DNA from 3 places in the Bradyrhizobium sp. LCT2 genome. Region 1 is predicted to be linked to each of the others. Evidence: riboswitches for the same ligand, from Rfam matches in the RefSeq annotation. Region 1 holds a riboswitch; each other region holds the start of a gene.
The links. Region 1 has a riboswitch for cobalamin ahead of metE (5-methyltetrahydropteroyltriglutamate--homocysteine S-methyltransferase). Riboswitches for the same ligand answer to the same signal wherever they lie in the genome.
Positions count from the first base shown of each region.

Region 2: linked by a shared signal. The riboswitch ahead of EI171_RS31595 (TonB-dependent siderophore receptor) and the one ahead of metE (5-methyltetrahydropteroyltriglutamate--homocysteine S-methyltransferase) in region 1 are both predicted to bind cobalamin.
Region 3: linked by a shared signal. The riboswitch ahead of EI171_RS10510 (ribonucleotide-diphosphate reductase subunit beta) and the one ahead of metE (5-methyltetrahydropteroyltriglutamate--homocysteine S-methyltransferase) in region 1 are both predicted to bind cobalamin.

Region 1 covers NZ_CP034432.1:8,267,994-8,275,913, reverse strand. Annotated here, with positions in the region: gene EI171_RS39115 (nodulate formation efficiency C protein) at 897-1,763, opposite strand; cobalamin riboswitch at 2,733-2,936, shown strand; gene metE (5-methyltetrahydropteroyltriglutamate--homocysteine S-methyltransferase) at 3,037-5,382, shown strand; gene EI171_RS46110 (hypothetical protein) at 6,105-6,392, opposite strand; gene EI171_RS39100 (hypothetical protein) at 7,768-7,920, opposite strand, start outside.
Region 2 covers NZ_CP034432.1:6,604,430-6,612,349, forward strand. Annotated here, with positions in the region: gene EI171_RS31585 (amidase) at 1-1,214, shown strand, start outside; gene EI171_RS31590 (PepSY domain-containing protein) at 1,370-2,791, opposite strand; gene EI171_RS31595 (TonB-dependent siderophore receptor) at 2,804-5,152, opposite strand; cobalamin riboswitch at 5,265-5,467, opposite strand; gene EI171_RS31600 (histidine phosphatase family protein) at 5,540-6,112, shown strand; gene cobT (nicotinate-nucleotide--dimethylbenzimidazole phosphoribosyltransferase) at 6,119-7,171, opposite strand; gene cobF (precorrin-6A synthase (deacetylating)) at 7,182-7,920, opposite strand, start outside.
Region 3 covers NZ_CP034432.1:2,084,594-2,092,513, reverse strand. Annotated here, with positions in the region: gene EI171_RS45480 (hypothetical protein) at 358-1,092, shown strand; gene EI171_RS10510 (ribonucleotide-diphosphate reductase subunit beta) at 1,695-2,651, opposite strand; cobalamin riboswitch at 2,636-2,908, opposite strand; gene EI171_RS10505 (hypothetical protein) at 3,240-4,193, opposite strand; gene EI171_RS45475 (hypothetical protein) at 4,481-5,188, shown strand; gene EI171_RS10495 (DUF1521 domain-containing protein) at 5,888-7,381, opposite strand.

The sequences.
Region 1 (7,920 bases):
TCTCGCTTCCTCTGACCGGTTTGGACAAAGGCGCCAAGGAGTTCAGCTCACCCCTCGCTGCGTAAATGAGTCGGAATCTCGTTGCGCAAACCCTGCAAAACCTGGAGCTCTCTTTCGTACAGCCAGCCGGATGGTCGTTGATACCGATCACATTATGGCTTTTCGCACCTCCGAGCTCCACATAATCGTACGTGGTGCTGCCGCACCGTTCGTATAATCGGACCGGATTGTTCATGACCCAGGCTGCCCGATGGGCGGCCGCTCTTTCGTGGTACTGACCGCATATTGACGCGCCACGCGGACCAACTGCCGCTTTTCTTGAGAAGCAAGCATCATCGATCGTCGACGCTCGATCGGGCCGTGCTCTATGCTCGCCCAGCAGATCAGCTGATCCGACCGGGCCCTCGTACAAAATGGCCGGCTTCATCGGGCGACGGCAGGACATTGCCCTCCTTGAACGTGAATTTGAAGTTCACCGTGTATCGTTGATCATCCGTACGGGCGGCGTCCCATCGGCAAATCACCCATATCGAACAGGCCTCGCTGGGGCAGCCCGTCATCTGCCGCCCGTAGCCCACCAGGCGGCGAACGATAGCTCCGTTCTTTTGTGCGACGAGTGCCTGACCGTCCTTCTTGTAGGCCCTGGAACGAGTGACTTCAACATCGTGAGCGGCGCCACGGCACGACCGTGTCGTTCGTGAACGCTGTCGTTGTCAAAATCGAGCCCGCGAACGGGTCAGGGAAATAGGTTCTGCGCGCGCTCCGATCACGGCCCGAAGGCTCGCGACTGTTGCGAAGGCGTAAACACCGCGACTTTGGAGCGCATATGTTTTGCAGTTGCTCTGAGGCGCTCGGCGCCCAAAGAGCTGCGGCGCGATCCTGCTCTGCGCGACTATTTACCGAGGCCTGTCGCGCCCGTCTAACTCTTCCCATTCCTTTGGCTCTATGCGATCGAACCAGGAGCCGGGAGGGAACGCCGCGATACGCTTGGCAAAGAAGGATTGCGGCTCCCAATCGTATCCTTCGCTCTTCTCGAAAATGATGACCCCGTTGTGAGTAAAAAAGCGGGGCCCGGGGATATTACAGTTCACCAAAAGCAGAACGCGCCATAGACCCCCTTTCTCGGTCGGCTTATCATTCGGCTTCGGCAAGTAGTCCACTCCAACAGGTTCGACGATAGTGCAGCGGCCCTGCCGCAGAAGATTGCCGAGCGGACCTCGCGTGGTCGTGACAAAGTCGAAGTTGGCCAGGTCATGCAGAAAGCGATGATTTGCGTCCCTTTCGCCATCCGCGACTTCACTGGCGATCAACGAGAGCGCCAGGGCGCGCCAGCCCAATTCCATCGGCTTTGCATAGGTCGACGCAAGTTGAATCGTTCCGTCGAATGCGATCTTCCAGGTGATAACGTACTGTTCGTCTGATTTATTGTCCCGGTGCCTGGTCCAGGAAACGAAAACATATTCATCTCGGTCAAATCCTTCAGCAACGCCCCACGTTCGAGGGACGAACTGTGCGACCTTCGAGACGTTGGAGAGAATGTGTTCTATCGTCTCACCGTTTTGCGCTCGCCACGTGGACTTGACTCTTTCGACGAGGGCGCTTTCGTTGGCACGAACACTGTTGCTCGTCGCAGCCAGTCCGACCAGGCAGATCAGCGATGGACCAAGACAAAACCATAGCGCGCGTCTTCCAGACATTTTCTTCACAACCGTCGGCCTATCTGGTTTTTCATCAACACGTCTTTCAAGGCGGGCAACCTTCAACCTGTTATGCGCGAGCGCAATAAGTTAGCGTCGACGCGACGGGGCGACCGATGGTGTCCCGCGCGAGCAGGCGCTCCCCTCTATGTCACGCGCCGCTAACTTCAGTCGCCAGCGACAGCCCGGATTTGCTGTGCTGGACATGCCCAGCAGGAGGGCCTGGGCATGCCGATGACTTGCATTCTTCGTGCCAGGTAACAGACGGAAATTCTTACCGGTTTTGTGTCTTCTTTGTCGACTTTCCGACTTGCACACGTTTCGATCGTTCCATTCAGCCTATCCATCGCGGCTTACCCATCCTCGTCCCGCACCGGATATTCGACGACGCAGGGGAACGCTTCGGTGCCAAGTTCCTGATGAGAATTCGGAGCACGTTTGCCGCCATTGAACCGTTTGGTTCGGTTGCAGGAATGTGGGCTTTCGATCTCTGCCATGCCTTTGGGCGCTTGTGGCCACGGGGCCGCGGCGCGTTTGGCGCTCCTTTCGCGATATGCGGCGGCTCCGGAAGTCGAGAGCAGCCTCAGTCAGCTGCGGATTGCACTCGATGGCCAACGACGCCAAGCCGATCTTTACGCCGAGCATTTGGAGTCTGGCTCGCACCGCAAATCAACATGCTCGCCGGTATGTTGCTGACTTTCGCCAGGTGTCTTAGGCCTATTCAATACGGATCCTGTTGGTCGAGAAGGCGGTTGGATGGCGGACGTGCTCGATGAACCGCTGGGAAGCCGGGACTCGCATCAAATGCGTTCTGCTCGAGGCAGCAGTCCCGACCGCGCAAGCCGCATTTGCCCCTTCCACCGATCTGGCGTGCGGCCCCACGCGCACGCAGCTCCGATGGTCATTCCGACATCGCTGATTGGAGAGCGCTTCTACATCGTGGTCAACGAAAGATATGCACGTCATTCCCGTAGCAGATGTCGCAGCGTTAGCTTGAGATATAATCTGAGAGGTTGACGGAAGAGTTCTCTTGCCGATAATCCAACTCGTCGAGGTTCTCCGGTTTGCATTTGATCCGGAGCTAAGAGGGAAGCCGGTGAAAATGCCGGCGCTGCCCCCGCAACTGTGAGCGGCGAGCCGCTGTCCAACGATGTCACTGAAGCCTGCGCGGCTTCGGGAAGGCCGGACAGCAGCGATGACCCGCGAGCCAGGAGACCTGCCCCGACATCTATTCGTCCGCGGGCGGGGTGTCCCGGTGGTGCGCTAAGCAGCCGTCGCACGCGCGACTTCCCCTGCCTGCGTCCGCCATGGCCTTTGCCCCCAACATGGGGTTAACGCTATGTCTCTTCTCTCCCTTCCGGTTGCCACGCTCGGAACGCCACGCATGGGTCCAAGGCGCGAGCTCAAACGCGCTCTCGAAAGCTATTGGGCCGGAAAAAGCAGCGAACAGCAGTTGCTCGAGGACGCAGCTGGCCTGCGTGCCGCGAACTGGGCTCGTCAGAATTCTATCGGCGTCACGGTGATTCCATCGAACGATTTCTCGCTGTATGACCAGGTGCTCGACACAAGTGTCATGGTTGGCGCCATCCCGGGCATCTACGCCTCGAAAGCCGAGTCCGTTTCGCTCAAGACGTACTTCGCCATGGCCCGCGGTTCACAATGCGACGACCAGGATGCGAGTTGCGGTCACGGACCGCGCGGATTTGGCGCACCCGCGCAGGAGATGACCAAGTGGTTCGACACCAACTACCACTACATGGTCCCCGAGTTTCACGGGGGACAGACTTTCAGACTGTGCTCTCGCAAGCCGATCGAGGAGTATGAGGAAGCTAAGGCCCTTGGCTTCCAGACCCGCCCTGTCCTGATCGGGCCGGTCACATTCCTAAAGCTCGGCAAGAGTGCCGATCCTGCGTTCCAGCCACTCTCGCTACTGGACGATCTGATACCGGTCTATATCGAGGTCCTGCAGGAATTGGCCAAACGCGGGGCAAAGTGGGTTCAGTTCGACGAGCCCTGCCTGGTTCTTGATCTGGGCGAGGTGGCGCGAAAATCCTTGCTACATGCTTATAACCGGCTCGCGAAGGAGGGGCCGGCCATCAAGATCATGGTTGCCAGCTATTTCGGCGACCTAGGCGACAATCTGGACACCGCCTTGAGCCTTCCAGTTGCCGGACTGCACCTCGATCTGGTTCGAGCGCCAGAGTTATTGGATCAGATCATCGCTGGCGGCCGAAGTGATCTTGTCATGTCTCTCGGTGTCATCGACGGCCGGAATGTATGGCGGTCGAATTTGTCGTCGCTCCGCCAGCGGCTGGAACCCGCGATTGCGGAGCTTGGCAAGGATCGTGTACAGATCGCCCCATCCTGTTCGCTGCTTCATGTGCCGGTCGATGTTGAACTCGAGACCGGACTCGCTTCCGACGTCAAGCGTTGGCTTGCTTTCTCGGTTCAGAAGATGCGTGAGCTTGCAACCCTGGCGCGGGCACTCGCAGGCGACCAGAATGCTGCGCTAGCTCTTGCCGAGTCGGAATGTGCCGCGACTGTCCGCCGGACTTCCCCGAAAATCCGTGATGCCAATGTCGCTGTCCGGATGAGAGCGATCGACCAGACCATGCGCCGGCGCGCCAGCCCATTTGCCCGTCGTGCCGAGATCCAAAGCAATCGTTTCGGACTACCGGCTTTCCCTACCACGACGATCGGATCGTTTCCGCAGAGCACAGAGGTCCGGAATGCCCGTGCAGCGCATGCACGAGGCGCGATGAGCGACGAGCAATACGACCGGTTCCTCAAGGAGGAGACTGCGCGCGCCGTACGTTGGCAGGAGGATATCGGTCTTGACGTCCTCGTGCATGGCGAATTTGAGCGCAATGACATGGTGCAGTACTTCGGCGAGCACCTCGCCGGCTTCGCATTTACCACGAACGGATGGGTGCAATCCTACGGCTCGCGCTGCGTCAGGCCACCGATCCTGTTTGGCGATGTCTTGCGGTCGAAGCCGATCACCGTGGAGTGGTGGCGCTACGCGCAATCACTAACCAGGAAGCCGATGAAGGCGATGTTGACCGGACCGGTGACGATCTTGAACTGGTCCTTTGTTCGCGATGATATTCCCAGAAGCGAGATCTGCCGCCAGATTGCGCTCGCGATCCGAGACGAAGTCCGCGATCTCGAGAACGCTGGTGCGACCATGATCCAGATCGACGAAGCTGCACTCCGCGAAGGATTGCCGTTGCGTCGATCGGAGTGGACGGCTTATCTCGACTGGGCCGTGGATTGCTTCCGCATCTGTTCATCTGGCGTCGCCGATCAAACGCAAATTCATACGCATATGTGCTACTCGGAGTTCAACGACATCATGAGTGCGATCGCTGCAATGGACGCGGATGTCATCTCGATCGAGACGTCGCGCTCGAAAATGGAACTACTCGACGCGTTCAGGAACTACGAATATCCAAATCAGATCGGGCCAGGCGTGTACGACATCCACTCTCAACGTGTTCCCGAGACGGGCGAAATGAAGGAGCTGATGGCATTGGCTCGGGCACGGCTGCGGGATTCGCAGCTCTGGGTCAATCCGGACTGCGGCCTGAAGACGCGCAAATGGGAGGAGGTTCGGCCGGCGCTAGCGAACATGGTCGCTGCCGCCCGCGAATTGCGCGCTGCATCCGATCCGCTAGGCCGTTGATCGCGGGCCTGGGCCTTTTCTCGACAAAGCTGATCCGCTTGTGGTCATTTGCGCTCTCGATAATCTCGAGGGAGCCTTGGGAACGCAAAAAAATGCCCGGCCTTGGCGGGCCGGGCGGAAGGAAGTCTGGGAGGAACGACCGCTGGCGCATCGCGCCGACTTCCATCGGCGGAGGGAGGACAGCCGACGGTTCGATCACGGCGAGGACATTCGCCGAAAATCTGAGCCCAGTTAAAGCACAAGCTCAGCGTAAGCTCAATTATGCTGTGGTATGCGACCGTATAGCCTGAGTTTTAGAAGTCTACACGAAGGTTTGTAGCTCATGAGCACGTCGGCAACGAGGGGCAGTGATGCCGGCGGTCGCCGCGGGGGCCACCCGCAAATTGGTGCGCTTCCTGGCTGGAAACGATATGCTTGATCACCGCGGCGATACGAAAAACCGGGCTCCAAGGATCTCGCAAACGTACGAATGCATGAGCGGCTACTGTTGATTGGGACCCTGATTAAGGCAGTCGTCGGTTGACCGGTTCCACCGATAGTCAGTTTCGGCTTGGGCCTGTGTTTGAGCTCTATGAGCGGACGAGTTAGAGAACGTCACGAACTTGAAGGTGGCGGGTGCCAATAGGGTGCTACTCAGAAGTGAGTGTGGTCCTGCGCCAAAAATAGGCCAGTTAAGTGATGGCGATCTCGAACCCGACACGACTCGGCTCGGCGCAGCCGGTTTAGACCGCCGGACTGTGTGTAGCCCCGCACCGAGGAAGATGAGCGTCGAACGACGATGCGACGCTGCGGACCAGGAACCGGAACTCTGCGCCATCAGCTACGGAAAGCCGGGCATCGTCAATCAGCACGACCCCATCTGCAATAAGGCTGTCTATTCGAGAACGATCGACGACGGCGAACTTCGGATCCAGACCGTGACGACGGGATGTCTCTGAGAGATCGACTGCCATGTCGCACATGATTTGCTCGATGATCTCGGCGCGAAAGCGATCCTCATCCGTCAGCAAATAGCCCTTTGCGGTGGCGAGCCGATCCTCGGTGATGAGAGCAAGGTAGTCCTTTGCCGAGACAGCGTTCGCGCGAACCCTTGTTGCATGCGCCCGATGGCGCCCGCGCCGAGACCAATGAGGGCGTCCGCGCAATGGTCAGTATAGCCCTGGAAGTTGCTCTTCAGCCTGCCTTTCTGCCTCGCCCGGGCAAGACTTTCGTGCGGCAGAGCAAAGTGATCGATGCCGATGCGTACGTATCCAGCATCAACTAAAGCTTCCGCGATCGTTTCGAATGGGGGTAGCGCTCGACACTGTCCGGCAGAGTGAATTCGTCGATCTTGCGTTGGTGCTTTTTGAATGGAGGAATGTGCGCGTACCAAAGGCGGCAAACCGGTCCGATGCAACTCGAGGCATTTGGCTGTCCAGGCATATAGGCTTACTGTCTGCCGGGACAGGCCATAGAGCAGGTCGAAATTGATCCGGCCGACGCGGGCGCGGCGTGACCGATCGACCGAAGGCATAGTCGCGATCGGCTCGCCGCGTTTCGTGACTGACGTCTGGCAGCCGCTGTATCAGCACATGCTTCGACCAAATGCAGGTGCACGTAGATCGAGGCGGATTGCCGCCTGCCCAAGGACTTGAGCCACGCTTGATGGTCCAATTCGCGAACTGACGCTGAGAAATGCGGGGACGTCAGATAGCTGGTGTAGCGCGGTAGGCGATGCTGCCCTTAGGATTGTGCCAGGTCCGGTCGCATTCGGATGCCTTTCTTGCTTTCTGGGTCCGATTATCGGACACGCCCGGAGAAGCTTTGCGCTGCCTCAAAATATCTGTCTTGCTGATGGCTATGGCCACTCCACAGCGCAATTGGTAGGGCATACTGCACGCGGCATACATCGTATCTTGGATTCCGATGAAGCGGTCACACGCCAGGAATGAGCATCCTTACGATGCTGAGCCCCACAGCTCGTTGTGATCCAATACCGCTAGAACTGGGCGAGGCGATCGACATCCAACGCCTTGCTGTTCGTGCTGAACGTACCGGGACGTGGCAGTTGGCGTCCAGTGAGCCGAACCAGGATGATTCAGAGCATGCCGGGCGGGGAAGGAATGGGAGTGTTTCGCCGCCCCCCGAGGCCGCAATCGTCCGTCCTTATCGGTCGGCGGAAATGAGAGGCGTCCGCTTAGTGCGATATTACTGCGCATGCCGAACCTGCAACGGTCCCAGTGTGGAACGTGCCGGAACAAAACCTCAGGAAGTTCGGCCATGCCGTTTGCACCGGTGGTCGAGGAAGCGATTATTGCGCCGAAGCCATATTCGCAGTACGGCAGCCTGCGCGCCGGTGAGCACCCCCAAGCATGAGGTCCACTTCCTGCTGTGAAACGGCAGCGGTCAATACGCCCCATCCGTCTCGGCGCCGTGTCGCGGGTTGCCGGCCTTGGCGGACGACAACGCGACCGAGCTCCGTTCGGACTCAGCTTCTTGCTCCAATTGCAAAATATGCGCTCTTAGTGCATCGGAAGTCGCTGTCGCTGTCTCGCTGAA
Region 2 (7,920 bases), 1.7 Mb from region 1:
CCGACGCGGCGGCGGTCGACGATCGCCTGCGTGCCGGCGAGACAATGCCGCTGGCCGGCGTCCCCATCCTCGTCAAGGACAACATCTGGGCCAGCGGCTGGCGCATCACGCAGGGCTCGCGCCTGTTCGCCGATTTCATCGCGCCACAGGATGCAATTGCGATCGAGCGCCTGCGCAAGGCCGGCGCGGTCATCGTCGGCATTGGCGCAACCTCCGAATTCGCCAGCAAGGGCGTCACGACATCGCCGCTGTTCGGCCCGACGCGACATCCCCTCGATCCCGCGTTGACGCCGGGCGGCTCCTCTGGTGGACCCGCCACCGCCGTCGCAGCCGGCCTCGTGCCCCTCGCGATCGGCACCGATGCGGGCGGCTCGAGCCGCAGGCCGCCGGCCCATGTGGGCGTCGCCGGCTTCAAGCCGTCCTACGGCGCGATCCCTTATGGACCCGGCTTCGCCGAGCCGTTCTTCGGTCTGTCGGTCATCGCGCCGATCGCCGCCGACGTCGCCGACATCGCGCTGGCCTTCGAGGCCATGGCCGGTGTCGATGCGCGCGATCCGGATGCAGCCGGCATTGCGCAAGAAGCCGAGGACATCGCCGGCCTTCGCATCGCCTTCTCACCGCGGCTCGGGCTCGACGTTGCGGTCGATGACGTTGTCGCCAACGGGCTCGTTTCCGCAGTCGCGCGTCTCTCCGCCGCAGGCCTCAGCATCGCGCTGCGCGATCCCACCTGGCCGGCGGGTGCGACGGAAGAGGCCCTCATGCCGCTTCAGCACGCTGGCCTTGCCGCGCTCCATGGAGACGCTTTTCGCAAGGACCCGACTGTCTTCGACCCTGACATCGCCAGGCAGATCGAGCGAGGGCTGTCCTGGTCAGGCGCGGACGTCGCGGGTGCGCTGGTCGCGAGCGCCGCGATCGCCAATGCCTTCGCGGCCTTCTTCGCCGAGGTCGATCTGCTGCTGACGCCGACAGTCCCCTGCGTCGCCTGGCCGTTCACCCAGCTCGGACCCGACATGATCGGCGGCCGTGCAGCGAGCCCGCGCGCGCATGCGGTGTTCACGCCGTTCGTCAATCACGCCCGCCTGCCGGCGATCTCGCTTCCATGCGGCACCGACTCCCGCGGGCTTCCATTCGGCCTCCAGATCATCGCCCGGCGCGGCCAGGACCGCACGCTGCTGCGCGCCGCGCGGCATATCGAGGCGCAGTTGCAGGCGTAGCTTTGCGAGATCGCGACGATTTCGGAATAGTCGCAATATACCCCTGTTTTGCCCGACGGGTCAAATCGCGCCGATGCCTGCGTAAGCCGTTGATTCCACTATCACCGGCTACTGTGCATGGGGTTGTTTTCGCACTTTTTGTTTGATCGGGCGTCCTAGCTGGCGAAAGACAGACGCAACCGCCGCCAGCCGATGACAATGCCGGTGATGGAGAACACCAGTCCGAGCGCGCAGAGGCCGACGATCAGGACATCGCGCAAACGCGGATGCGCCTGCAGGACTGGAAAATCTAGCGTGTGCAGCGCGCCGTAGAACCAGCGATAGGCTCGCCGCGACGCATCCAGCCTTTGCAGCACGCGGCCATCGGCGCTGTCGATATCAAACCAGAGGCCGCCGCAGCGGGAACGGTAGACGGATGCACCGGGAACGACGGACTGCGCGGGATAATCGTCGCTATCCGCGAGAATAGACGGCGCATTGCAGGCCGTCGCAAGCCTCGTCACCATGCTCCCGATCACCCGCGCACTGACGACCGGCGCCTCCTCACTGTCGGGCCCAACCACAACCTGTTTCTCGAGACCAATCCGCTCGCGTCGATAGAGGCTGCCGTCAACGGCAAACCATTCGACCTCTCGGGCCGAGGGCGATATTCGCTTCCGTTCCGCCGATGGGGCGGTCGTCCAGTCCGGCGATGCATCGATCACGCCGGCTTCGGCCGGGGTCAGCAGCCCTCGCGAGAACAGCCGGCCGTGATCCATGGAGAGCCATCCACTGAAGATCCACGTCAGCACGAAGACGGTCGCCACGAGGCCGATGATATGATGAAGGGCGTGCCAGCCGCGATAAGGCGAGGAGATCCTGTATCCTCGCATCCTGGACCGCACGATTCCGAGCACTGCACCCAGCATGGCTGCAATCAGCGCCAACAGCGACAGCGTCCAGACCACGCTGTCCCACAGCGCCCAGTTGCTTCTCAGGACCGTCGGGTAGATCCAGTGCAGGACGCTTCCGACGAGATTCCAGCCGCGCTCGCTTCGCGTCGTATCCAGCACGACCTCGCTCGTGCGCGACGAGACGTAGACCTCCGTTCCGGCGGCATCGCCGAGGGCCACGCGAAACAAGGGCCGGTGACGATCAAAGCCGTTCGGCACGCTCCACTGGTCGTAGTCCGCCTGCGCAACGACAGCCGCATGCGCGGCATCGAGCCCGCGCTGGCGCGCATGAGCCCGCGCGATGGCGAGCGCGGCCTCGGGCGACCGCACCGATGCATCCTGCCCGTCTGTCGCGCGAACCGCGCGAAGGTGCGAGGACCCCGACACGACATAGACCGGCCCATCGCTCCGCTGAATCAGGCGCAGGCGCGTAGCATCGGCGATGCCGCTCGCGGCCACGGCATCGGCAACGCCGATCCTCACCTCCGTACGATCCACCGGCGCGAGACCGGCAATCCGCTCTGCTTCCGTCAGCGATGGAAACGGAACGAAGTGCATCACGATTCCCGTCGCGAACCACATCGCGAACAGCAGGCAGAACGCGATCCCGAGCCAGCGATGCAGCAGGACGATCGCGCCCATCATGTGGTCAGCGCCCTACCATTTGAATGCGGCCGAGAGTTCATAGGTTCGCGGCGCGCCCAGCAAGATCTGGTCGGGATAGAACGGATCGCCCCATATCGCGTAGCGCTTGTCGGCGATGTTGCGCACGCGGAAGGTCAGGCGAGCCTGATCGACCGCGTTGAATACCGTCTTGGGAATGTCGACGAAGGCATAGACGTCGGCGACGGTATACGCCTTCATCGTCACCGTGTTGGCATCGGTATTGTAGCGGTCGCCGACATGACGGCCGGTGATGCCGACTTCAACCGGCCACGGCGTGAAGAAGCGGTACGAGGCGCCAGCATTGGCAACGATGCGCGGCACGTTCGGCGGCGTGTTGCCCGAGAACGATCCGCCGACGAAATTGTAGTCGGCATAGCGCGCATCGACATAAGCGATGTTGCCCCACAGCCGAAGGGGCTCGATCGGCCGCACCGAGGCGGCGAGCTCGACGCCCTTCGACTCCTGCCGTCCCGCAATATTGAGCGCCTGCCCGCCGGCCGCCGCATAGACGTTCTTGCGCAGGATGTCGTAGGCCGAGAACGACCACTCCGCCCGGTTGTCCCAGAACAGGTGCTTGACGCCGGTCTCGTAGGTCCGCGCGGTCGTGAGGTCCAGCGGCTGGGTCGGCAGCAGCAGGAAGATGTTGTTGGCGGAGATATCAGCGCCGGTCGCGTACTGGCTGAAGAAGGTGAGGCCCGGAACGGCCTCCCAGGTGTAGCCGATGCGTCCCGTCACCGGCGCCCAGTCCTTGGTGAACGGAAAGCCCGCGTTCACCAGACCGTTCTCGTCGGTCGAGTTGCGGTCGAGCCCGATATGCTCGACGCGCAGCCCGCCGATCAGCGCGAAGGTCCGCGTCAGCTTCAGCCGGTCCTCGAACGACAGCGCCTCGTTGTCGATGCGCGCGGTCTGCTGCTTGGTCGCGAGCAGTCCGTAATAGCCACGATCGAAATCGACCAGCGGAACATAGTCGTTCGGGAATTTCGCCGCGCCTGGCCTGACGAAGTCGAGATAGCTCGACGACAGCGTCGTGACCAGCCGGTTGTCGAAGCCTGCGATGTTCGTGTCCCAGATCAGGTCGGTGATATTGCCGACAAGGCGCTGGCTGTGCGCGACATAGAAGCGCTCGCGATACACTTGGTTTTTCGTGGAATCGAACGCCTCGATCTCGTTGTTGAACCACGACCGCTCCGCGCCGTAACCATAGGCCTGACTCTTCAGCGTCAGGTCCGGCGCCAGTTTCAGCTCGAAGCCGCCGCGCAACCAGACCTCTTGCGCTACGTTTCGGTTGTCGAGAACGTTGTAGTTGGTGTTGAAGGTGCGGTCGTCGATCGTGACGGCCCCGAGGTCGGTCCTGTTGAAGTAGGTGCCGGAAACAATCCCCGTCGTCGCATGCGAGCCGCTGAAAGCGATCGGCACCAGCGGCGCGCCCCAATAGGCCTTCCCGCGATCCTCGCGGTACTCGATCGCACCCCAGACCTTGAGGCTGTCGGAGATGCGGTAGTTGAGCTGGCCGGACACGTCGAGCGTCTTGGTGTTGGTGTCGTCGACAAAGCCGTTGAGCGAGGAGCGGCTGATGTCGAAGCGGTAGTCGAGGCCCTGAACGTTGGTGCTGCCGCCCGAGCCGTAATGCGCGCGGAACGAGTTCAGGGAGTCGTACGAGAAGTCTGCCTCGTTGCGGATCGCTCCGGTGTGCGGCTGCTTGGTGACGAGGTTGATCGAGCCGCCGGCGGCGCCCTCGCCCGAGATCAGCGAGGCCGGGCCCTTCAGGAATTCGACGGCCTCCAGATTGGCGGTGTCCATGATCCGCGAGGTCATGTTCTGCGGGCCGATCTTGATGCCGTTGTAGAGCGTGTTGATCTGGCTGTTGGTGAAGCCGCGCATCGAGAAGCCCGCCGGCTCCCCCGGCGCGTCGCCGGAGGTGACGCCGACTGCGCCCTGCGCCACCTCGGACACGGTGCGATAGCCCTGCTCGCGCATGGTCTCGGCCGAGATCACCTCGACGGTCGCGGGCGTCTCGCGCACGGTGAGGCCGAGACGCGAGGCGCTCTCCGCCACCGCATTGCTGTTGAGCGGCGTTGGCGCCGCCGCGGCCGGTACGGCAGGCTTGGGCGCCGCCGATGCGGCCACTGGCCTGCGCGGCGTTGCGCGGCGCGCGCTCTGTGCGTCCCGGGCAGCCGGCTTGGCCGGCTTGCGGGACTGGGCGGGGGACACCTCGACAGGCGGCAGCGGTTCGCGGACCGGCTGCGCCAGCGCGGCGGGCAGATCGGCGACTGTAAACGACGTGAGAGCAGCAGAGGCGAGCAGGAATCGGCGCGATCGTACAATACGGATGGAAGACACAGCGGGACCTCGGTATGACGTCAGTGGCACGTCACAGCGAACGAGGTCTCACCCTGGGCTTGTCAGCCCTCCGATGAAGCCGAATGTCTGTACTCCCCGACCGACATCTTCGCGTGTGACCACGGCTGACGGCAGGTCTCCTGGCTCGCGGGTCGTCACCACTTCGTCGCCTTCCCGGGACCGAGGACCCAGTGGCTTCTGACGAAGGATTATCCGCTTACAGTTGCGGGGGCAGCCGCGGCATTGGGGAAACATCCCCGCACCGCATTCCCTTTTCATCCCCTCTCGGGGGAAACCGTCGCGAGCATCTAGGATTACGATCGAGACAGAGTCAATGTGGCAGTTGCGGCGTTATTGCCACAGCGACCAACTTCCTTGGAGATAGGCATGGAAGGCGAGACCTTCCTCTGGCTGATACGCCATGCACCCGTCGACGGCGTCGCGGGGACGATTCACGCGCAGGACGCGCCTGCCGATCTCGGCGATCGCGCGCAACTGGAAGCGTTGCGCCAGCGCCTGCCGTGGGACTCTGCGAGCTATGCCAGCCCGTCGCGGCGCACGGTCGAGACGGCGCGCGCATTGGGGCTCGAACCGGAGCTGATGGGCAACTTCAGCGAACAGGATTTCGGCGACTGGACCGGCCGGCGGCATGACGAACTCGCCGCAATGGGCGGCGAAGTCTACGCGCAATTCTGGAGCGACCCTGCGCACCTGAGACCACCGGGCGGCGAAAGCTTCGAAGATCAGGTCGCGCGCGTCCGCCTGGGCCTGTCGCGGATCGGAGCCGGCTCCGCAACGCTCGTCGTGCATTCCGGCACGATCCGCGCCGCACTGTGCATCGCGCTGGATCTTGCGCCGCAAGCTGCCCTGCGCTTCGTGATCGATCCGCTGTCACTCACCAGGATCGACCGGCTCGCGACCGGCTGGCGCGTCGTGTCGGTCAATCAGCGCGTGGTGTGAGCCCGATCAGGCCGGGCGATCCGGCACATTGGCCTGCGCGAACGTCGCCATGCCGTTGTGAAGCGCACAGGCCGATCGCACCAGCGGCAGCGCGATGGCGGCGCCCGATCCCTCGCCGAGCCTGAGATCGAGGCTGATCAGCGGCTGCACGTTCAGGGCGCGCAGCACCAGACGATGCCCCTGCTCCGCCGACTGGTGCGACGGCAAGAGGAACGGCTGGCACGACGGATTGAGGCGCACGGCCGCCAGCGCCGCGACCGACACGATGAAGCCATCGATCAATACGGGAATGCGGCGCTGCGCGGCCGCGATGATGGCGCCGCAGATGGCCGCGATCTCGAGGCCGCCGACGGCGCACAGGATTTTTTCGGGCGACGCAGCCGCAACGCCATGGCGCGCAACCGCGGCATCGATCACGCGCGCCTTGTGCGCACGGCCGGCGGCATCGACGCCGGTGCCGCTGCCCGCGATTTCCTCGGCGCTCACGCCGTGCAGACTCGCCGCGATCGCCGCCGAGGTCGTGGTGTTGCCGATGCCCATCTCGCCGAAGATCAGAAGATCGGGCTGGCTGGCTGCCGCGCGCGCAACCGCACGCTCGCCGGCCTCGAAGGCGAAGGCCAGCTCTGCGAGCGTGAGCGCAGCCTCGACGCTGAAATCGCGCGTGCCGCTGCGCGGCTTGTCGGTGACGACTCCCGGCATCGCCTCCTGCGCCAGCGTGCCGGCGTCAACGACTTCCAGGTGCGAACCCAACTCACGCGCCAGCACCGAGATCGCGGCGCCGCCCGAGGCGAAGTTCGCCATCATCGCGATGGTCACGGCTTGCGGATAGGCCGACACGCCTTGCGCAACGATGCCGTGGTCACCCGCGAAGATGATGATCGGTACGCGTGCCGCGCGTGGCTGCTCGGTCGCTTGCAGGCCCGCGAGCTCGATCGCGAGCTGCTCGAGCCGGCCGAGCGCGCCGGTCGGCTTCGTCAGTTGCGCCTGCCGCACGATCGCCGCGTCGCGATGGACCGCGGAGACTTCGGGGCACTTATGGTAGACCCATTCGGGGAGCATGCTGCCTCGCTTACGGCCTGCGCTTGAGGATGTAGCAGTCCATGATCCAGCCGTGCCGCTCGCGCGCCTCCTGCCGCAGCGCGGCGATGCGCGGGCCCACCTCGGCCAGCGCGCCGGACATGATGATCTGATCGGGCATGCCGAGATAGGCGCCCCACCAGATCTGGAGCCCGACCGGATCGAGCGACTGAAACGCCGTGCCGCCATCGAGCATCACGACCACGGTGTCTGCGCTTACCGGCCAGCCGCCTTCACGCAAGCGGCGGCCTGTCGTGACCAGAAAGGGCTCGCCGATGTCGTTCAGCGGCAGCGCATGCGCCGCGCACAACGCCTGGATCGACGTGATACCGGGGATGACCTCGATTGTCGGCAAGGGATCGAGCCGGCGCGCAATGCGCAGCGAGGAATCGTAGAGCGAAGGATCGCCCCAGATCAGCAGCGCGACCCTGCCGTTACCTCCGAGATGGCTCGAGATTGTCTGCGACCATTTCGCGGCAACCGCATCGTGCCAATCGTCCACGCCCTTGCGGTAGTCCGCCTCGCCTACGTCGCGCACGGGAAGATCGAACTCGGCGATACGCGTGTTGTCGCTGGTCAGCACATCCGCGCAGATCGTCCGCCTGAGATCGGCGAGATCGGACTTTGCGCTCCCCTTGCGCGGGATCAGGATGAGATCGGCCGCGTTGATGGCGCGGGTCGCGGCGTGCGTGAGCTGCTCGGGATCGCCGCAACCGATGCCTATCAGGGAG
Region 3 (7,920 bases), 3.3 Mb from region 1:
TGCCTAGCATGAGCGCGCGATGTCTAGACGGCCAGCTCATGGAGACAGCCGCGGATGTATGCATTAGGCACGGGATGCTCGAGCGGAAGGTGCTTAGCGCCATCTTTAAACGTAGCGCGAGGCCTTAGCAATGCGAGCCTTCGAGCACGTGCTTCGGAGCTAGTACGGGGGAGATTTTGCATAGCTCGAAGTGCTCCATCATTTGAAAGGAGGAACGGGGTGGATTTCAATGCAGTCGGCTCGGCGACTACGAGCCCAGAGCCCGACACACCGCGACCGACGACGGACACCACCGGCTTTGAGCGGCAGCTCAGCAACACACAGGCTAGTGCTCCGCCAGATGGAGCTGCTCCTCCAGTGCTGCAGGGCGAGGCTTATTCGCCATATCTGGACGCTGGCCATCCCTATTCTCCATATCTGGATGCTGGGCAGCCCTATGCGCCATACCTGGATTTAGCGCTCCGCTATTTGCCAGACTTGGGTTGGCAGGATGATCTGTATACGCCCCCTGCGGCCGATGCCGAGCCAGAGCCGGAAAACCTCCCGCAACATCTCTCGCAGCAAACCATCGCTCAGGCCATCGAGGAACATCCTGGTTTCGATCAAGATCTGATATGGCAGAATGTGGAAGTCGACCCGTCGCATTCCGAGCAACCGCACGTGGAGGCATCGGAGGCAGAGCCATCGCATGCCGGACCATCGTGCGTCGCCCCATTGCGGCCTGAACCATCGCACGCCGGCCCCTCTCACGCCCCGCCATTGCAAGCGGGACCGCCTCAAGCTGGGCCTCCCGAAGCTGCACCGCCAGAGCTTTCCGAGTTCCGTATGCTGAACGGACATCTCGCCAAGGATTACTGGGTGTTCGCTGGTCAACCAGCCACAGGCGCTCAAATCGACATGCTGGAGCGCAGCGGATTGAAGCCGAGCAAGCACGACCCAACGCAGGTTTTCACCATGCTCGGCGTGCCTCACACAGCCGAATGGAGAGAAGAGGGCTTCATTCGTCTCACACCGTCGCTAGACCCGACTCTTTGGCCCGAAGGTATGGAGGAAGACCGACCTGCAGACCCGGAAGATCCGCCCATTCACTAGCGGCTGTAGCCGAGCCACGGCAGGGTCATCTTCGAGGGCCGACAGAGCGACCTTGCCGACGAGCACCTGATGAAGGCGATCGGGCCGGCGGCTATTCCGCGGCCAAGCTCCTCTTTGAGGGACATTTCAGAATTGCAATGGTCACGGCAGCGTCCAATCAAAGGCCGACCGACCCGATTAAGCCAAAGTTCGATATGGATGAGATCATTGTTCATATGGACGCGCTAGAAACAAACGCGCTGGCGCTAAAGAGGACAAAGTCGGTATAGCGCGTCCAGCGACATCCCGCGGGGATTCTAGAAGATCGCGGGACGGTCATGTCCTCGACGACAAAGGTGAGAGTGCGTTCTGAAATAGGATAGGCGCGTTCTGACCGCGCAGGTCCAACATTCGAACTGCTTGCCCCGCCTGCCGCTTGTCCTGCCCTGTTGGCAGACGTGAGCACCCACAATGCAAGGACGCGAGCGATTGATAGTATTGGCGTGACTGCAACGGCTCGCCCTCATGGGTCAACTATCACAGCTTCGGTAGGCTGGATTAATGTCACTGGTCGAGCTTTGCTCCGCAAGCATCAGCGGACTTCTGCGAAAGTACGAGCATTATCAGGATCGCGCTCCAACAAAACGCTGTTGCGGTCGTCCTGCATACGGCCGAAAGCCGCCCACCCCCCTCTTCGCCATCCCAGCTGCCGCGGCTCGCCCCTTGGAGTACTCCGTAGCGCGCTGTTCGAAGAAATTGGCGTGCTCGACCCCATTCAGGATCTCGACCAGCCGTGGCAACGGATGCGGCCGGAGCTGGGTAAACCCGCTCTCTCTGGCCTCGAAGAAGCCGAAGACCGGGGTAATTCCGAGCTGGGTCAGTCGCCAATCCGCGACATAGCGGACATAAGCGTGGATCTGCTCAGCCCGCATGCCCTCGATTTTGCCGAGGCCGAAGGCGAGATCAACGAAGTTCTCCTCCAGCTTCACCATGGTCTTGGCGACGTCGATGATGTCGTTACGGACGGAGCGCGTCACCACGCCGGTTTCGCGGTGCCATTCGTGAAATAGCTTGATGATCCCTTCGCAGTGGAGACTCTCGTCGCGCACAGACCAGCTTACGATCTGTCCCATGCCATTCATCTTGTTGTGGCGCGGAAAATTGAGCAGCATGGCAAAGCTCGCGAACAACGCCATGCCTTCTGTGAAGGCGCCGAACATCGCAAGGGTGCGAGCGACGTCAGCCACGGTATGGACGCCGAACTCGTGCATGTAGTCCGCTTTGGCGCGCATCTGCGCATAGTCGCGGAATGCCTCGAACTCGGTCTTGGGCATGCCGAGTGTCTTGAGCAGCAGCGCATAACCGTCAATGTGGACGGTCTCCATGTTGGTGAACGTCGCCATCATCATCTGCACGGTGAGCGGTTGGAAGATCGGGATGTAGCGCTTGAGATAGTTGTCGCCGACCTCGATGTCCGACTGAGTGAAGAATATCTGGGCGAGCAGCGCGCGCTCGTTGGCGGTGACGCGGTCCGACGCCCAGTCCTTGAGATCGGCGCCGAGCGGCACCTCCTCGCCCATCCGATGGGTCTGCTGCTGCCGCTTCCAGAAGTCGTAAGCGATCGACGTCATAGGTGCCGGTCGAGTCGAGGAGGCCGACCCGTCCCTTGCCGATCAGCGAGCGTGGATCGACTGACGAGAGATCGATCACTGACATGAACCGATCGCCGCTCACAGTTGCGGGGGCAGCCCCGGAGCAGCCGTTCGGCGCACCGGGTTCCCTCTTAGCTTCGGTCCCACAAAATAAAGGACAGAAGACCGAGACAGATCCACATCTAGGCGGCACCCGACGAGATTCGTCAAGCCTTCCGTTGCGGGAGATCAAGCTCCCGAGGGCAAAAGGACACCGTCAAGCTAACGAATGGAGCGGCCGAGAACTAGAACACCAGCACGTTTATCGCTCGCGCTATAGCCTCCCGCTCGAAAGTGATCGGTCCCGCGTGGGCTATATTCCTGGTTTTTACTTCGGCTTGCGCATGGTCGAGCCAGAGGTCCATCCCTCCGAAATATCATCGGCTGCGGCGCTCTGTTGGCCAGAATGGCTTCGTTCTCGACCTCCTGATCCAGCCCAGAACGGGGCTGGCGCGCAGCGTAGCGGCTTCTGACCTGTCATGGCTCTAGCGCGACCTGCAAGCCCTCGGTGCCTTCAACATGAACGTAACGGGGGCCGATCGGCCGCCCCCTGCCGCTGGCGACCGTGACAATGTTTTCCAGAGGAGTGGCGCGCGCATCGGCCTCAGGGCGAGACAAGATCAGATCGGCGTGAAACAGCCCTTCTGATTCAAGGCCGGTCGCATCAACGCCAAGAGCCGCCAAGCTGGCCAAACAACCTTCAAACTCTTCAGCATCGCGAAAGCGGCGCTGGATAAATGTCGCGCCGTAAAGACGTTCCGTCACAAGGCCACGGTTCGCGAAGGTCGAGGCCAAAGACTCAAATGGAAACATTCGTAGCACGAAGGAGATGATCCATGGACATCTCTCGGTCGCATCGAGAATTTTTCTGAACGTCTTCTCGGTAATATAGCCGATGCAACCCGTCGACATGATAACATCCGCAGAGCGGAGAATTTGCGCGCTGTCTGTCGATAGCGCGTCTTTTTCAAGGTCAGCGACAATGCCCTGGTCCAGGAGGCCAACGTTTGTTGCATAGCTAATCGCCGGCGCCGACACGTCCAAGCCGATAAACCGCGCCAACCCGACATCGGGCCAAGCCGCATAAAAATTGCGATCGAGGCGCACCAGTGTCTCAGAACTGATCGCCCTCATTTCGCGCCGAGCGTAGCGGTGACGCAGGCCCCCGAAGGTCAGTGGAAAGCGATGCACTGCTGCGTTGATGCCGTATGAACATCCAATATCAAGAACGACAGGCTTAAGACCGGTTGCGGAAGCTTTCGCTGCCAGAATTTGTCGCACGACCGGCTCAGCCACGTCCGGGATCATATAATCCAAGTCGCCCAGGACAGAGAAGTATGCCCTTGGATCATCCAAAGCATAAATGTCATCAAAGATCGCTTTAGACCGATTGATACACGAAAACTCTGTTCGCACCCAAATGTCTCCCATCTCATTTTGCAACCCGGTCGCCGGCTGCTACTTCCAAGTACTTGACGACCTATCCCAGAAGTTTGGCGAGGTGCAACCCCATCGCGTCTTTTTTTGGCTCGCATCGTGAGACAGAGGGCGGGCCTCCTTATTGCAGCGTACGAGAAGACAAATTGGCGCCAAAAGCGATCCTCAGAGTCGCGGCACTTTTGTGGGAGCTCGAAGACCTATTGAACTTCGAACGGCAGCGACTGTGATAATTACGGGCTAAGCGCGCAGGCTTTCGTAGCCCCATCAACGTGATACGCTTGCGCACGCGCCGGAAAAATCGTTCTGCAGGGTTAGAAAGAATCAAGATCAGCCGCGCCGCGTCTTCGCAATCTAGGTGCTTGACATTCAGAACCGCGAACAAGAACGGCAAGCGCGAGGTCGATTTCGTCACATCTGCTGCATCTTGCCATGGACAGTTGGCTTGGGAGATCTGTCCTTCGATTGCCTGCTGGACCGCATCGCGGCGGTTGAACGTGGCGACTTTTATGATGCAACAGAATTTCGCCAAGCCGGAATTTAATATTCGCTCACCAAGGGCTTGCCCCCGGACGGTCTTTTCGCTGACAGATGCCCAGCCGATCCACCTTTCGTGTCGTGCCAGCACAGTCCTTTGCACATCGACATTCCACGAGGCAAATCAACTCAACATCAGTGATCGCAGAATTTATCAGAGACGCGATCTTCGTCAGCTTCTCGCAAGCTGCCCCTGCTATCAGAGAGCAGGTCATCTCGCGGCGACGCCGCTATGTGAGTGTTACGACATGGACGCAGGCGCCGCCGATATCGCAGCGACAAGGCCAGAGGCTGGCGCAGACCCCGACACCGCGGCGAACGGCGGCAACCGGTCGCCTGCGGCATTGTTGCAGCAAGCTTTCGAGAAGGCGCTCGTTTCCGTCGCCACGCAAGTCATAAGCGACTCCCAGTCGGATATGGATGATGCCATGAGCGAGCTGGATGAGGGGTGAGGCGGGATGGGGATACATCGGGCCCGCTGTTTAAAACGAGCCCGATTGGACGAAGCAAGTGGGACTTGGTACCTGCAGCAAGCCAGACGCGCCTTCAGCGATGCTCCAAATGGCTTGCCGAGCGGGTCCACAAATCGGTGTGCACCCGGCTCTCTCGGCAAACGCTGCTGCGACTTTTGGTCTTCCGCAGCGGCAGACCTGCACAGCAAGGCCGAAGCTCCACCGGCAAGCTCCTTGCTATCCCGCCCAAGAATGACGATACGAGCGCTCTCAGCAAGGGGTAATGAACGATAGCACGCAAGCCGTGCAACATTTCCCTCATTCGAGGATCGATTGCGCTCGCCAGGCTGTCCTTGTTCAGATCCGCGGCTGACCGCGAACCTGTCTGCTAGAGAGATCTCAAGGACTTTTCCTGAGGGCCAGCATCGTTGGCGCTCAGAGCGTGAGGGCTCTCCTGCGTATGCAACTCGTGCGCCTTCGCCACAGCATTGGAAGATGTTGCCAGTACTTTGTCCTGCCGTCACGGGCTGCTGTTGGCCCGGTTGGGGCCAAAGCTTTGACTGCGCGATCGTCGGACGCGAGCAGCGATTCTGGATTCATAGGCGGCAGCACCTGCTATTCTCATCGTCGCTCGCCGAACATGAGAAGCGGGCGCTAGCGCCGCCCGCTTCACAATTTGTCCAATTGATGGACTCGGCCTCACGCAACCCGCCGCAACATCATTTCCCGCATCATGGTCTTGAAATCCGGCGGCGCGTCCGGGTTCTCATTGTGGTCGATGACCGACTGCGTCACCCTGCGTCCGGAGTTGTCAACCCATCCCTGATTTTGCTCGTGGATTGTCTGAGCTCCATCAGATGTCAGCTGATCAAGGGTTCGGCCGGCATTGGATTGGGTCACCTTCAGATTGTTCTTTCCATCCTTATCATCACCGAGTCCCTCGACAACCATCGCATTGTCGCCGTTGGTGATGGTCAGCTTTGAGGAAATGGTTTTGCCTTTACCAAAATCGACCGTGTCTACGGTAATCTTTGTGCCGTCATCGAGCTCGAAGCTCATGCCTTTCTTGAAGTCGAAGTCATCCTTGCCGTCGCCATTCGCATCGACGTGAGGATCGCCGTGGATCTTCGTGACATGGCCGGTCTGATTGTTGCGAACGGTCCAGGTGCCGTCTTTCTCATCGGCCGTGATCGTATACTTATCACCAAGGTTAATCGTCGCCTTGCCGTCCTTCACCTCATGCGACCAAACTGGCGCCGACTGAGGCGACTGCCCAGGAGTCGGAGCGACCGCAACCGGTACCATCGCGAGGGGCGGCGGCGGAGGCGGAACGAAGAAGACGGGGCTCGCACAGCCTGACGGCGGACTTGCATACTGGTAGTTGCCCGGTCCGCGCCCCCGTTCACCCGCATTGATACTCGCCTGATTTACCGCGCGTCCGGCGCCATCGACCCAACCCTGGCCGCTCTCATAGATTGTCTGAGCACCATCGGCTGTCAACTCATCAAGGGTCATTCCAGCATTGGACTGCGTCACCCTCAGGTTGTTTTTGCCATCCTTAGCGTCGCCGAGCCCCTCCACAACCATCGCGTTGTGGCCGTTTGTAATGGTAAGCTTTGAGGAGATGGCCTCACCATTGCCGTAGTCGACGTTATTGACGGTAATTTTCGTGCCATCGTCGAGCTGGAACGTCATATCTTTCTTAAAATCGAAGTCGTCCTTGCCGTCTCCGTCGGCGTCGACGTGGGGGTCGCCATGGATCTTCGTGACATGGCCGGTCTGGTTGTTGCGAACTGTCCAGGTGCCATCCTTCTCGTCCGCCGTAATCGCATACTTGTCGCCGAGATTGATCGTGGCCTTGCCATCCTTGACCTCATGCGTCCACACCGGATCCACAGGAGGCTCAGAGCTCTGATTCGGCTGACCCACCAGCATGGTGGGAGGGGGCGGCGCCATCATGTACGCCTGGGTAGTAACGACGGCTGGAGCCACGGCGACGGGAACAACACTTGTAACGACCGAACCGACCAGGGCTGGCGAAGCTACCGGTAGGTACTGATAGCTCACCGGGGCATACTGCCCCAACAAGGCGTTGAAAGCAGGAGCGACAACCGCGCCTTCCGGCACCACTCCGTTCATCGTCGAATCGAGCGCGCCGACCACGGGAAGACCGGCCACGGGAAGATACGGCATTTAGTTCACTCCTGTTGCATTGAAGAAAGCTGTAAACCTGCAAGCCTTACGCGCTAGTCAACCGAACACGCCCTTCAGACCTGCATGAGCACACCATTAGCCCACCCAAGCGCATATATGCCTGTCGTCACTAGCACCTGCGTCCCTGAAGAGGCCACTCCGTCCTCATACTCCGCAGTTATGGCACGAGCATATCGCACGCGCATTCAACGTCAGAAACGCTACCCGCAATACCTGTCGAAAAGCTGACGATAATAAACTATCGACGTCGCACTTGCTGCGATGACACCGATCGGGGTACAGCAATCCATAGACTTCAGATGCGATCTGTATGCGTGCGGGCCACTAGACGGTCAGCTTCCACAGCATCAGGGGCTCGCCAAACCTGCGCCCCTTCGGCATCCGCCAACGGCCAAAGCTGGGGACTGGATGACTCAACCAGTCACTCCAACTCGATCGCCTTATCCGGCCGGTCGCGTCGCTCCACGCAACCGAAACGCCGCCGCTCGTTCCGCAAGAACGAACAATTCGCATGAACG